DNA from 2 places in the Lysobacter sp. 1R34A genome. Region 2 is predicted to be linked to the other one. Evidence: riboswitches for the same ligand, from Rfam matches in the RefSeq annotation. Region 2 holds a riboswitch; the other holds the start of a gene.
The links. A riboswitch is a leader RNA that binds a small molecule or an ion and turns the genes downstream of it on or off. The one in region 2 is predicted to bind S-adenosylhomocysteine.
Positions count from the first base shown of each region.

Region 1: linked by a shared signal. The riboswitch ahead of ACSAMQ_RS09775 (ATP-grasp domain-containing protein) and the one ahead of ahcY (adenosylhomocysteinase) in region 2 are both predicted to bind S-adenosylhomocysteine.

Region 1 is NZ_JBPKJP010000031.1:26,309-31,671, forward strand. Features, by position in the region: gene ACSAMQ_RS09765 (AAA family ATPase) at 1-1,282, shown strand, start outside; gene ACSAMQ_RS09770 (gamma-glutamylcyclotransferase family protein) at 1,341-1,694, opposite strand; gene ACSAMQ_RS09775 (ATP-grasp domain-containing protein) at 1,777-2,757, opposite strand; S-adenosyl-L-homocysteine riboswitch at 2,770-2,850, opposite strand; gene ggt (gamma-glutamyltransferase) at 3,060-4,790, opposite strand; gene ACSAMQ_RS09785 (hypothetical protein) at 5,100-5,363, shown strand, end outside.
Region 2 is NZ_JBPKJP010000029.1:25,667-31,029, reverse strand. Features, by position in the region: gene ACSAMQ_RS09415 (RHS repeat-associated core domain-containing protein) at 1-91, shown strand, start outside; gene ahcY (adenosylhomocysteinase) at 301-1,746, opposite strand; S-adenosyl-L-homocysteine riboswitch at 1,819-1,938, opposite strand; gene ACSAMQ_RS09405 (prolyl oligopeptidase family serine peptidase) at 2,220-4,775, shown strand; gene ACSAMQ_RS09400 (XVIPCD domain-containing protein) at 4,959-5,363, shown strand, end outside.

The sequences.
Region 1 (5,363 bases), on a different contig from region 2:
CTCCAATACCTTGCAGTCGATCCGCGACGCCGACCAGCGCGGCATCTATCTGATGTTCGATGTGCATCCCTATCTGGGGTATGCCAGCACCCAGCGCCAGCTGCGCGAAATCGTCCAGCGCCGCGGTTGCGAGCCGCACGTGCTGGTGCTGATCGGGCACAAGGTCGAGCTGCCGCCGGACCTGGAATCGCTGGCGGTGCGCCACCGGCCGAGCCTGCCGGACGCCAATGCGTTGCTCAAGCTGGTGCGCGAGGAAGCCGAGAACTACATGCGCGAGCATGGCGGGCGGCGGGTCGAGAGCGACGCCGAGGTGGTCAGGCAGATCGTGCGCAACCTGCAAGGCCTCGACCCGGTCGATGCGCGCCGGATCGCGCGCCACCTGATCTTCCGCGACGGCGCGATCGGGCCGGACGATCTGCCGGAACTGGCCAAGCTGAAGTTCGAACTGCTCAACCGCTCCGGCCACCTGCATTACGAATACGACAGCGCGCGCATGAGCGAGGTCGCCGGTGCGCGCCGGATCAAGCGCTGGATCGAACAGCGCCGCGGCGTGTTCGTCGGCGGCGATGCGCCGCCCGGGCTGGACCCGCCCAAGGGCATCTTGCTGCTCGGCGTGCAGGGCTGCGGCAAGTCGATGATCGCCAAGGCGGTCGCGGCCGGTTTCGGCGTGCCGCTGGTGCGCCTGGACTTCGGCACCCTGTACGACAAGTTCCACGGCGAGACCGAGAAGAACTTGCGCGCGGCCTTGAGTTCGGCCGAGCAGTTGGCGCCGGCGGTGCTGTGGATCGACGAGATCGAGAAGGGCCTGGCCGGCGACGGCGGCGACAGCGACGGCGGGGTGTCGCGGCGCGTGCTCGGTTATCTGCTGACCTGGATGGCCGAGCGCAAGTCGCGGCTGTTCCTGGTCGCGACCGCCAACCAGATCGAGGCCTTGCCGCCGGAACTGCTGCGCAAGGGCCGCTTCGACGAGATCTTCTTCGTCGACCTGCCGGTCGCCGAGGTGCGCGAGGAATTGTTCGCCGGCCACCTGCGCAAGCGTGCGCTGAATCCGGAAGGCTTCGATCTGGCCGGGCTCGCCTCGGCCAGCGACGGGTTTTCCGGCGCCGAGATCGAGCAGGCCATCGTCGCGGCGATGTACGCCGCGCATGCGGCCAATACGCCGCTGACGGATTTCCAGGTACGCGCCGAGCTGAAGCAGACCCGGCCCTTGTCGGTCCTGATGGGCGAGCAGGTCGCCGCCCTGCGCGAATGGGCGCGCGGGCGCACGGTCGCGGCGGACTGAGGTTCGGCGGAGCCCCGGCTCGGGGCGATGGGCGGCCGATCGAATGGCGGCAGAGGCCTTAGCCGGGCCGCTTCACGTACACCCACGCGCGCCGGCCCGACGCCAGTTCGGCCTGCACACGCTGATAGTCGTCGACTTCGTAGGCGTCGGCATGGGCCAGCTCGTCGGCGCTGACCGCGAATACCGTGCCTTCGACGCGGTCGTGCGGGTCGCCGCTGGCTTCGACGATGGGATGGTAAGCCTCGCCGCTGGTGGCGACGACCCGTGCGTCTTCGATCTTCACCATCGTGCGGCGATACCCGACCAAGGCATCGGCCTGGCCGGCGAGCAGGCGGCCGAAGGTGGCCTGCTGCACGCCGGCCTGTTGCAGGGTGCCGTAGGAAAACAGGGACTCGCTGAGTTCGGCTTGCATGCGGGCTCCGTTGCGCCGCCTCGGCGGCGCGTGCACTGGTGGGTCCAGAGTCTGAGTTATGGGGATTCAGCCAACGCCGGAATCATCCAGCGTCGAGCGCGGCCGATTCGCGCACGCTCGGCCAGCGCCGCGCCAGTTGCGCGGCGAACAGGGCCGCCGCTGGCGGATACGCGGCGAAGTGCAGGAAGGGTTCGATGAACTCCAGCTCCATCAGGCGGAAGCCGTCGGCGGTCATCACCCCGTCCACGCGCACATAGGCCTGGTCGCGGTAGCCGAGCGCGGCGACGGCCTCGAGCGCGTGCCGGGCGGCGGCTAGGATCGCCGGACTGGGTTCGGTCAGGCTCGCGCTGCCGCCGAAATCGGTCTGCACGCGGTAGTCGCCGGCGCTCGGTTTCTTGAGCACGGCGTGGCTGTAACGGCCGTCGAAGAACATCAGCGACCACTCGCCCTCGGCGACGATCTCGGGCATGAACGGCTGTACCAGATAGTCGAGATCGCGCGGCAGCGCCGCCAGCAATTCGGCGAAGGCGGCTTCGCCGACGCGGCCGCGCATGGTATGCCAGGCGCCGCCGCTGACCGTGGGCTTGATCACCACGTCCTGGCCGGTCATCGCCGCGACCGCCTCGGCGAGCGCATCGCCGCGCGCCGACACGGTCGGGATGATGGCGACGCCGTGGGCGGCGAGCTCGAGCAGGTAGCGCTTGTTGCTGTTCCAGCGCAGCAAGGGCAGCTCGTTGGCGATCGGCAGGCCGAGCCCCTCGATATGGTCGTACCAGGCGAGAAACTCGTCGTAGTGGCGGAAGTAGTCCCAGGTGGTGCGGACCAGGACCGCGTCGAAGCGGGTCCAGTCCACGTCGGGGTCGTTCCAGACGCAGGCGACCGGCTCGATGCCGTGGCCGCGCAGGGCGTCGACCAGGCCGGCATCGTCGGGGTGGAAGCCGGCGTAGACGGTCGAGGTGACCACGGCGAGCCGGAAGCCGTTCGAGGCAGCCTGGACGGCGCAGAGCGCGGCGCTGGGATTGAGGTTCGCGTCGTCGGACGCGGTATGGGAAACAACGGGCATGACGCCTCCTGGATCGGGAGGGCGCCCTTGTCTCGGCATCGCGGATCGAGCGTGGCGGAACGCATCGGTTCCGTCGCAGCACCCCTCGGTCCGGACTGCGGATCGGCCATCGGGGCGATCCGCAACTGGTGCGCGGCGTCGTGGCGACGCCGCGCGATTAGTGTTCGACAGCGATGTCGGTGCTGTCAATCGCGCGGCGATGCTTTTCGGGTAGGAGCGGCGGGAGCCGCGACGGCGCCGCTTCACGTCGCTGCGCATGTCGCGACTCACCTCGCTCCTGCATTACGAGCCCGACGGTTCGCTCAGTACCCTGCGGCCTGGCCGTCCTTGCGCGATTCGCTGGCGCCGACGTAGCCGCCGTGCGGGTTGACCATGATCGCCTGGTAGCCGCCGTAGGGGCCGTGGGCGAAGCGCACACTGTGGCCGCGGCGCATCAGTTCGCGCACGGTCTCGTAGGCGAAGCCGCTTTCGAGGTCGAGCTCGCCGCCGTCGCTCATCACCGTGGCCTGGCCGGCCGGGTCGGTCGAGCCGTCGTGCTGCAGGCGCGGGGCGTCGCCGGCTTCCTGCAGGTTCATGCCGAAGTCGATCAGGTTGATGACGATCTGGGCGTGGCCCTGCGGCTGCATCGCCCCGCCCATCACCCCGAACGACAGCCAGGGCTTGCCGTCCTTGGTCACGAACGCGGGAATGATGGTGTGGAAGGGGCGCTTGCCCGGCGCGAACGAATTCGGGTGGCCTTCCTTGAGCACGAACTGCTCGCCGCGGTCCTGGAAGATGAAGCCCAGGCCCGGCGGCGCCATGCCGCTGCCCATGCCGCGGTAGTTCGACTGGATCAGCGAAACCATCATGCCGTCGGCATCGGCCACGGTCAGGTAGATGGTGTCGCCTTCGTCGAGTTCCTTCGGCGTGGCCGGCTGCACCTCGCGCAGGGCCTTGTCCATCGAGATCAGCTTGCGCCGCTGGGCCGCGTACTCCTTGGAGATCAGTTTGGCGACCGGCGACTTCGAGAATGCCGGGTCGGCGTACCAGCGCGCGCGGTCGGCGAAGGCGAGCTTCTTGGCCTCGGTGAACAGGTGCAGGTGCTCGACGCTGCCGAAGCCGTAGCCCTTCAGGTCGTAGGGTTCGAGCAGGTTGAGGATCTGCAGCGCGGCGATGCCCTGGCCGTTCGGCGGCAATTCCCAGACGTCGTAGCCGCGGTAGTTGGTGCTGACCGGCTCGACCCATTCGCCACGGTGGGCGGCGAGGTCGTCGTAGCTCAGGAAGCCGTCGTTGGCCTTGAAGTAGGCGTCGATGGTGCGGGCGATCTCTCCCTTGTAGAACGCGTCGCGTCCGTCCCGGGCGATCTTCTCCAGGGTGTTGGCCAGGTTCGGGTTCTTCCAGGTCTCGCCGGTGCGCGGGGCGCGGCCGTCGACGGTGAACTGCTCCTTGAAGCCGGGCCACTTCGACAGGCGCGGCACCGAGGCGTTCCAGTAATAGGCGATAACCTCGTGCACCGGATGACCGTCGCGCGCATAGCGGATCGCCGGCGCCAGGTTCTCGGCCATCGGCTTGCGGCCGAAGCGTTCGTGCAGGGCGAACCAGCCGTCGACGGTGCCGGGCACGGTCACCGGCAGCGGGCCGTGCGGCGGAATGTCCTTGAGCCCGCGCTTCTGGAACTCGGCCAGGCTCAGCGACTTCGGCGAACGGCCCGAGCCGTTGTAGCCGTGGAGCTTCTTGGTCTTCGGGTCCCACACGATCGCGAACAGATCGCCGCCGATGCCGTTGCCGGTCGGTTCCATCAGGCCGAGCGCGGCGTTGGCGGCGATGGCCGCATCGACCGCGCTGCCGCCGGCCTTCATCACGTCGAGCGCGACCTGGGTGGCCAGCGGATGCGAGGTCGCGGCGATCGCGTGCGGGGCATAGACCTCGCTGCGGGTGGCGAAGGCCTTGCCGCTGATGCGGTCGGCGGCCGGTGCGGACAGCGGCAGGGCGAGCGCGCAGGCCAGGGCGAGCAACGCCAGGCCGCGGCGGGGCGCGGTGATCGGTCGGGACATGCGGAACCTCTCCAGGTGAACCCCGACCATAACGCAGCCCGGCGACCGCGCGCCTGGGCCGAAGGTTGATCCCTGCCGCGCTACGGCCGTGCTCCCGCCCCGCCCCCCGCCTCCCGCCCCGCGAATCCCGAATCCCGAATCCCGAATCCCGAATCCCGAATCCCGAATCCCGAATCCCGAGTCCCGAGTCCCGAGTCCCGAGTCCCGAGTCCCGACGCCCCTAGGGTCGACCCTAGCTCGGGCACGCACCAGCTGTTTCTGCACAATCCACCTCCATACGCTGCGTTCAAGTCTCCAGGGGTGGCCGCGATGAGCTTTCCAGAGTTCGACAGTGCGTTCCGTTTTGCCCAGTTGCCGAATCTGATCGATCACCTGCTGCATCCGCAGCCGGCCTCGCAGCCGCTGCCGCAGGAGCCGGCGCCGCCGGTGTCCCTGGCGAGCGCGCCGGTCGAACTGCCGTACTCGCCCCATGCGCCGGTCGACACCACCGTGCAGGAGCCCTTCAGCGAGCAGCTCTACGGCCAGGAGCCGCAGAAGGCCATCGACACGTCGCTGGCGGAGCTGTCCAGCGAC
Region 2 (5,363 bases):
TTACCAGCAACCTCAGGCCGATATCGAGGATGCATTGGAAATTTTGACCAGGTATCTCCAGGCAAGGAGTTCCAGGCTCCGTGGTAGATGAGAGCAGGGATGCGGGGCATCTGCGCATGGTCATTTCCGTGCGGCTCGGGATTTATCGCATCATTCGCTCGATCTTGGTGAAAGTGGGGTTCCGCGGTCGGGACTCGGCTTTGCGGCATATGTCGTGGGTCGCGCGTAACGCGCGTCGCCAAAAAAAGGGCGCCCGAGGGCGCCCTTTTCCTTTTTACTCATCGCACGCAGGCGAGTCGATCAGTAGCGGTAGTGGTCCGGCTTGTACGGGCCGTCGACCGAGACGCCCAGGTACTTGGCCTGGTCTTCGGTCAGGGTGGTCAGCTTCACGCCGATCTTTTCCAGGTGCAGGCGCGCGACTTCTTCATCGAGCTTCTTCGGCAGGATGTAGACCTTGGCTTCGTAGTTGTCCTTGTTGGCCCACAGGTCGATCTGCGCCAGGGTCTGGTTGGCGAAGGAGTTCGACATGACGAAGCTCGGGTGGCCGGTGGCGCAACCGAGGTTGACCAGGCGGCCTTCGGCCAGCAGGAAGATCGAATTGCCGTTGGCGAAGGTGTACTTGTCGACCTGCGGCTTGATGTTCAGGCGCTTGGCGCCCGAGGCGGCCAACGCATCGACCTGGATCTCGTTGTCGAAGTGGCCGATGTTGCAGACGATCGCCTGGTCCTTCATCTGCTGCATGTGGGCCAGGGTCAGCACGTCCTTGTTGCCGGTCGTGGTGACGTAGATGTCGCCGCGGCCGAGGGTGCTCTCGACGGTGTTGACTTCGAAGCCTTCCATCGCCGCCTGCAGGGCGTTGATCGGGTCGATCTCGGTGACCACGACGCGGGCGCCGTAAGCGCGCAGCGAGTGGGCCGAGCCCTTGCCGACGTCGCCGTACCCGCAGACCACGGCGACCTTGCCGGCCAGCATCACGTCCATCGCGCGCTTGAGGCCGTCGGCCAGCGACTCGCGGCAGCCGTAGAGGTTGTCGAACTTGGACTTGGTGACCGAGTCGTTGACGTTGATCGCCGGGACCAGCAGCGAGCCGGCTTCGGCGAGCTGGTACAGGCGGTGCACGCCGGTGGTGGTCTCTTCGGACACGCCCTTCCAATGCTTGACCACTTCGTGCCAGAAGCCCGGGCGCTCGGCGTGCACGCGCTTGAGCAGGTTCTTGATGACCTGTTCTTCGTGGTTGCCCGACGGGGTGTTGACCCAGCCGTCGCCGTTTTCGAGCTCATAGCCCTTGTGGATCAGCAGGGTGACGTCGCCGCCGTCGTCGACGACCAGTTCCGGGCCGCGGAACTTGACCGCGCCGTCGCCCGGGAAGGTCAGCGCTTCGAGGGTGCAGTCCCAGTACTCTTCCAGCGACTCGCCCTTCCAGGCGAACACCGGCGTGCCGCTCGCGGCGATCGCGGCGGCGGCGTGGTCCTGGGTCGAGAAGATGTTGCACGACGCCCAGCGCACGTCGGCGCCGAGGTCGCGCAGGGTCTCGATCAGCACCGCGGTCTGGATGGTCATGTGCAGCGAGCCGGTCACGCGCACGCCCTTGAGCGATTGCGCAGCGGCGTACTTCTTGCGGATCGACATCAGGCCCGGCATTTCGTGCTCGGCGATGTCGATTTCCTTGCGGCCCCAATCGGCCAGCGAGATGTCGGCGACCTTGTAGTCGCCTTCGGTCGAGAAGGTCTTAGGTACTGCGTTCATGCTGTGTCGCTCCAGTTCTTTGGGGAGCCGGCGGATGCCGGGTCCGGCGAGTCATCGCTTCAAAGCGATCGCTCAAACCGGGCGCCGTTGGGACTACGCCTCGCCGAGCCTGGCCGTCATTCTGGAAGTCCGCAGCGGGTGCGGGCTTTGCGGAAAGATCCGCGGACGACGGTCGCAGCGCCCCTCGGCGGGCTGAGCGCGCAGTATATCGCGGCGCCCATGACCGCCGCACGGCGCCGGGCCGGATGCGCCTGAATATGACGTTCATCGCGAAACCGCGCGGGCCGGTTTGCGGTCCCGAACGTCGCCCGAATGCATCCGCCCGGCGGCCCGGGCAGCCCCAATGGCATAGGCCGGCGGTCGCCGCCTCGGGCTAAGCTCGGGCGGGGTGCCCGGCCAGGCGAGTTCGCATCGGCCGAGCGCCGGCCGGGCCGCGGCGCTCAAGACTTCTTCACTTACGGATCGGATCGAGCATGAACTCAATCGCGCGACGCAGCGGCCACGACGGCCTGTCCTTCCCTAAGCCGCCGTTCCGGGCCCTGCGCCGGCCGGGCCTGCTGCTTCTGCTGTTGCTCCTGCCGGTCTCGGCGGCGAGCGCGCAGACCGCCCCGGCCAGCGGCTACCAGCTGCCGCCGAAGGCCTTGCAGGCCATCGTCGATGCGCCGCGACCGCCGCAGATGTTCACCAGCCCGAAGCGCGATACGGTCGCCCTGGTGCAGACGCCGTCGTTGCCTGGCATCGAGGTGGTCGCGCAGCCGGAACTCAAGCTCGCCGGCCTGCGCATTCATCCGCGCACGCGCGCGCAAAGCCGCTTCACCTTCGGCACCGGCCTGAGCCTGCTCGATATCGCCAGCGGCAAGAGCCAGGACGTGGAAGGCTTGCCGGCGCCGTTGTCTCTGGCCACCCTGGACTGGTCGCCGGACCAGCGCTGGATCGCCTTCAACCGGGTCGACAGCGCCAGCGGCGCCAACGAGCTGTGGCTGGTCGAAGTGAGCCGGCGCCGCGCGCACAAGCTGGTTTCCGGCCTCAACACCGTCTCCGGCCGCGGCTATGCCTGGATGCCCGACAGCCGCCGCCTGCTGGTGCAGTTGCAGCCCGAAGGGCAGGGCGAGGCGCCGCCGACCGACGCCACCCCGAGCGGGCCGGCGGTGCAGGAAACCGAAATCAGCGCGACGGTGCGGCAGATCCGCACCTACCAGGACTTGCTGCGCAACGAGAGCGATGCGCGCGTGTTCGAGTACTACCTGCGCTCGCAACTCGCCACCGTCGACCTGGCCGGGACGGTCGTGCGCGCCGGCGCGCCGCAGCTGTACCTGGAAGCGACGCCGTCGCCCGACGGCCGCCATGTCCTGGCGACCCGGGTCGAGCGGCCGTTTTCGTACCAGGTGCCGGTGTCGATGTTCGCGCACCGTATCGAGGTGTTGGCGCCGGACGGCAAGTTCGAGCACGAGATCGCGCGCCTGCCCTTGGTCGACGGCCTGCCGACCGGCAACGATGCGGTGCCGACCGGCGTGCGCGAGATCGCCTGGCGCGGCGATGCGCCGGCGACGCTGATCTGGGCCGAAGCCCAGGACGGCGGCGACCCGGCGCGCAAGACCGAGATCCGCGACGCGGTGATGATGCAGGCGGCGCCGTTCGAGCGCCCGCCGCAGACCCTGATGCGCCTGAGCGCGCGCTATGCCGGCGCGCATTGGAGCCGCGGCGATCTCGCCCTGGTCGACGAATTCTGGTGGAAGACGAGGCAGACCCGGCAATGGCGGATCGCGCCGGACCACGGCGATCGCGCGCCCGAACTGATCTTCGAAGGCTCGAGCGAAGACCGCTACAACGATCCCGGCGACCCGGTCAGCATGCGCGACGAAAACGGTCAGCGCCGCCTGCTGACCAGCGCCGACGGCGCGAGTCTGTTCTACATCGGCCGCGGCGCTTCGCCCGAAGGCGACCGGCCCTTCCTCGACCGCTACGACCTGGCCGACAAGAAGCGGACCCGGCTGTTCCACTCGCAGGCGCCGCATTACGAAGCGCCGCAGGCGTTGCTCGACGATCGCGGCCAGCGCCTGTTGACCCTGCGCGAGTCGCCGACCGAGCCGGGCAATCTGTACCTGCGCGACCTGTCCGCCGCCGATGCGGCGCCGCGCGCACTGACCCGCTTCCCGCATCCGACGCCGCAGCTCAAAGACATCAGGAAAGAACAAATCCGCTACAAGCGCGGCGACGGGGTCGAGCTGACCGCCGACCTGTACCTGCCGCCCGGTTACGACGCCAAGCGCGACGGCCCGCTACCGTTGCTGATGTACGCCTATCCCGCCGAATTCAAGTCGGCCGCCGCGGCCAGCCAGGTCAATGGTTCGCCGTATCGCTTCAACGCGGTCAGCTACTGGGGTCCGCTGCCGTACCTGGCGATGGGGTATGCCGTGCTCGACAACCCGTCGATGCCGATCGTCGGCGAAGGCGAGCGCGAGCCCAACGACACCTACATCGAGCAGCTCACCGCGAGCGCGCAGGCGGCGGTCGACGAAGTGGTACGCCGCGGCGTCGCCGACCGCGAGCGCATCGCGGTCAGCGGCCATTCCTACGGCGCCTTCATGACCGCGAACCTGCTCGCCCACACGCGCTTGTTCAAGGCCGGTATCGCCCGCAGCGGCGCCTACAACCGCACCCTGACGCCGTTCGGCTTCCAGGCCGAAGAGCGCAACTACTGGCAGGCCGAACCGACCTACCGGGCGATGTCGCCGTTCAACTACGCCGACAAGATCAAGGACCCGCTGCTGTTGATCCACGGCGAGCAGGACAACAACTCCGGCACCTTCCCGGTGCAGAGCGAACGCCTGTTCGCCGCGATCAAGGGCCTGGGCGGCAAGGCGCGCCTGGTGATGCTGCCTAACGAGAGCCATGGCTACCGCGCGCGCGAATCGATCCTGCACATGCTGGCCGAGACCAACCACTGGCTGGACCAGTACGTCAAGAACGCCAAGCCCGCGGCGGCGCCCGCCGCGAAGGGCAAGGACAAGTCGGCGGCGGCGAAGTAGCCCGTCCGGCTCGCCGCCGGACATCGCACCGATCCCGAAGGGCCGCTCATGCGGCCCTTTTTCGTTAAGCAGGACAACGAGGGCCCATGCCGCCGGCACCGGCTGCGTCCGGCCTTGCGCCGGCGGGTCTCGGATCTCCGCACGGCAGGCGCATCGAACCCCTGACGAAGGAGCGCGAACACCATGCGAGTCAAAGTAGGCCTGGACGAATGGCTGGCGGCCGACCCGAAGCAGACCGAGCTGATCACCGATGGTCTGCTGGGTTGCGTTGCGGTGGCATTGACCGGCAAGGACCGGATCGCCCTGACGCATGTCTACGATGTCGCCAAGGACGGCGAGCTATGGCCGGGGTACCGCGAGAAACTCGACGATGCCTTGCAAGCCTCGCAGTTGGGCGAGCCGAAGGACATCCGCGCGGTGCTGGTGTATTCCGATCACACCAGCGGACCGTTGTGCGAGCGTATCGGGAGTTGGCTGTCGCAGCATGGCATCCAGTCGCAACGACGGCAGGACGACGGCTGCCGGGTGTCGGATTCGGTGTCCGGGCCGATCGTCGTCGGCAAGAGTCTGGACCGCAGCGACGACTAC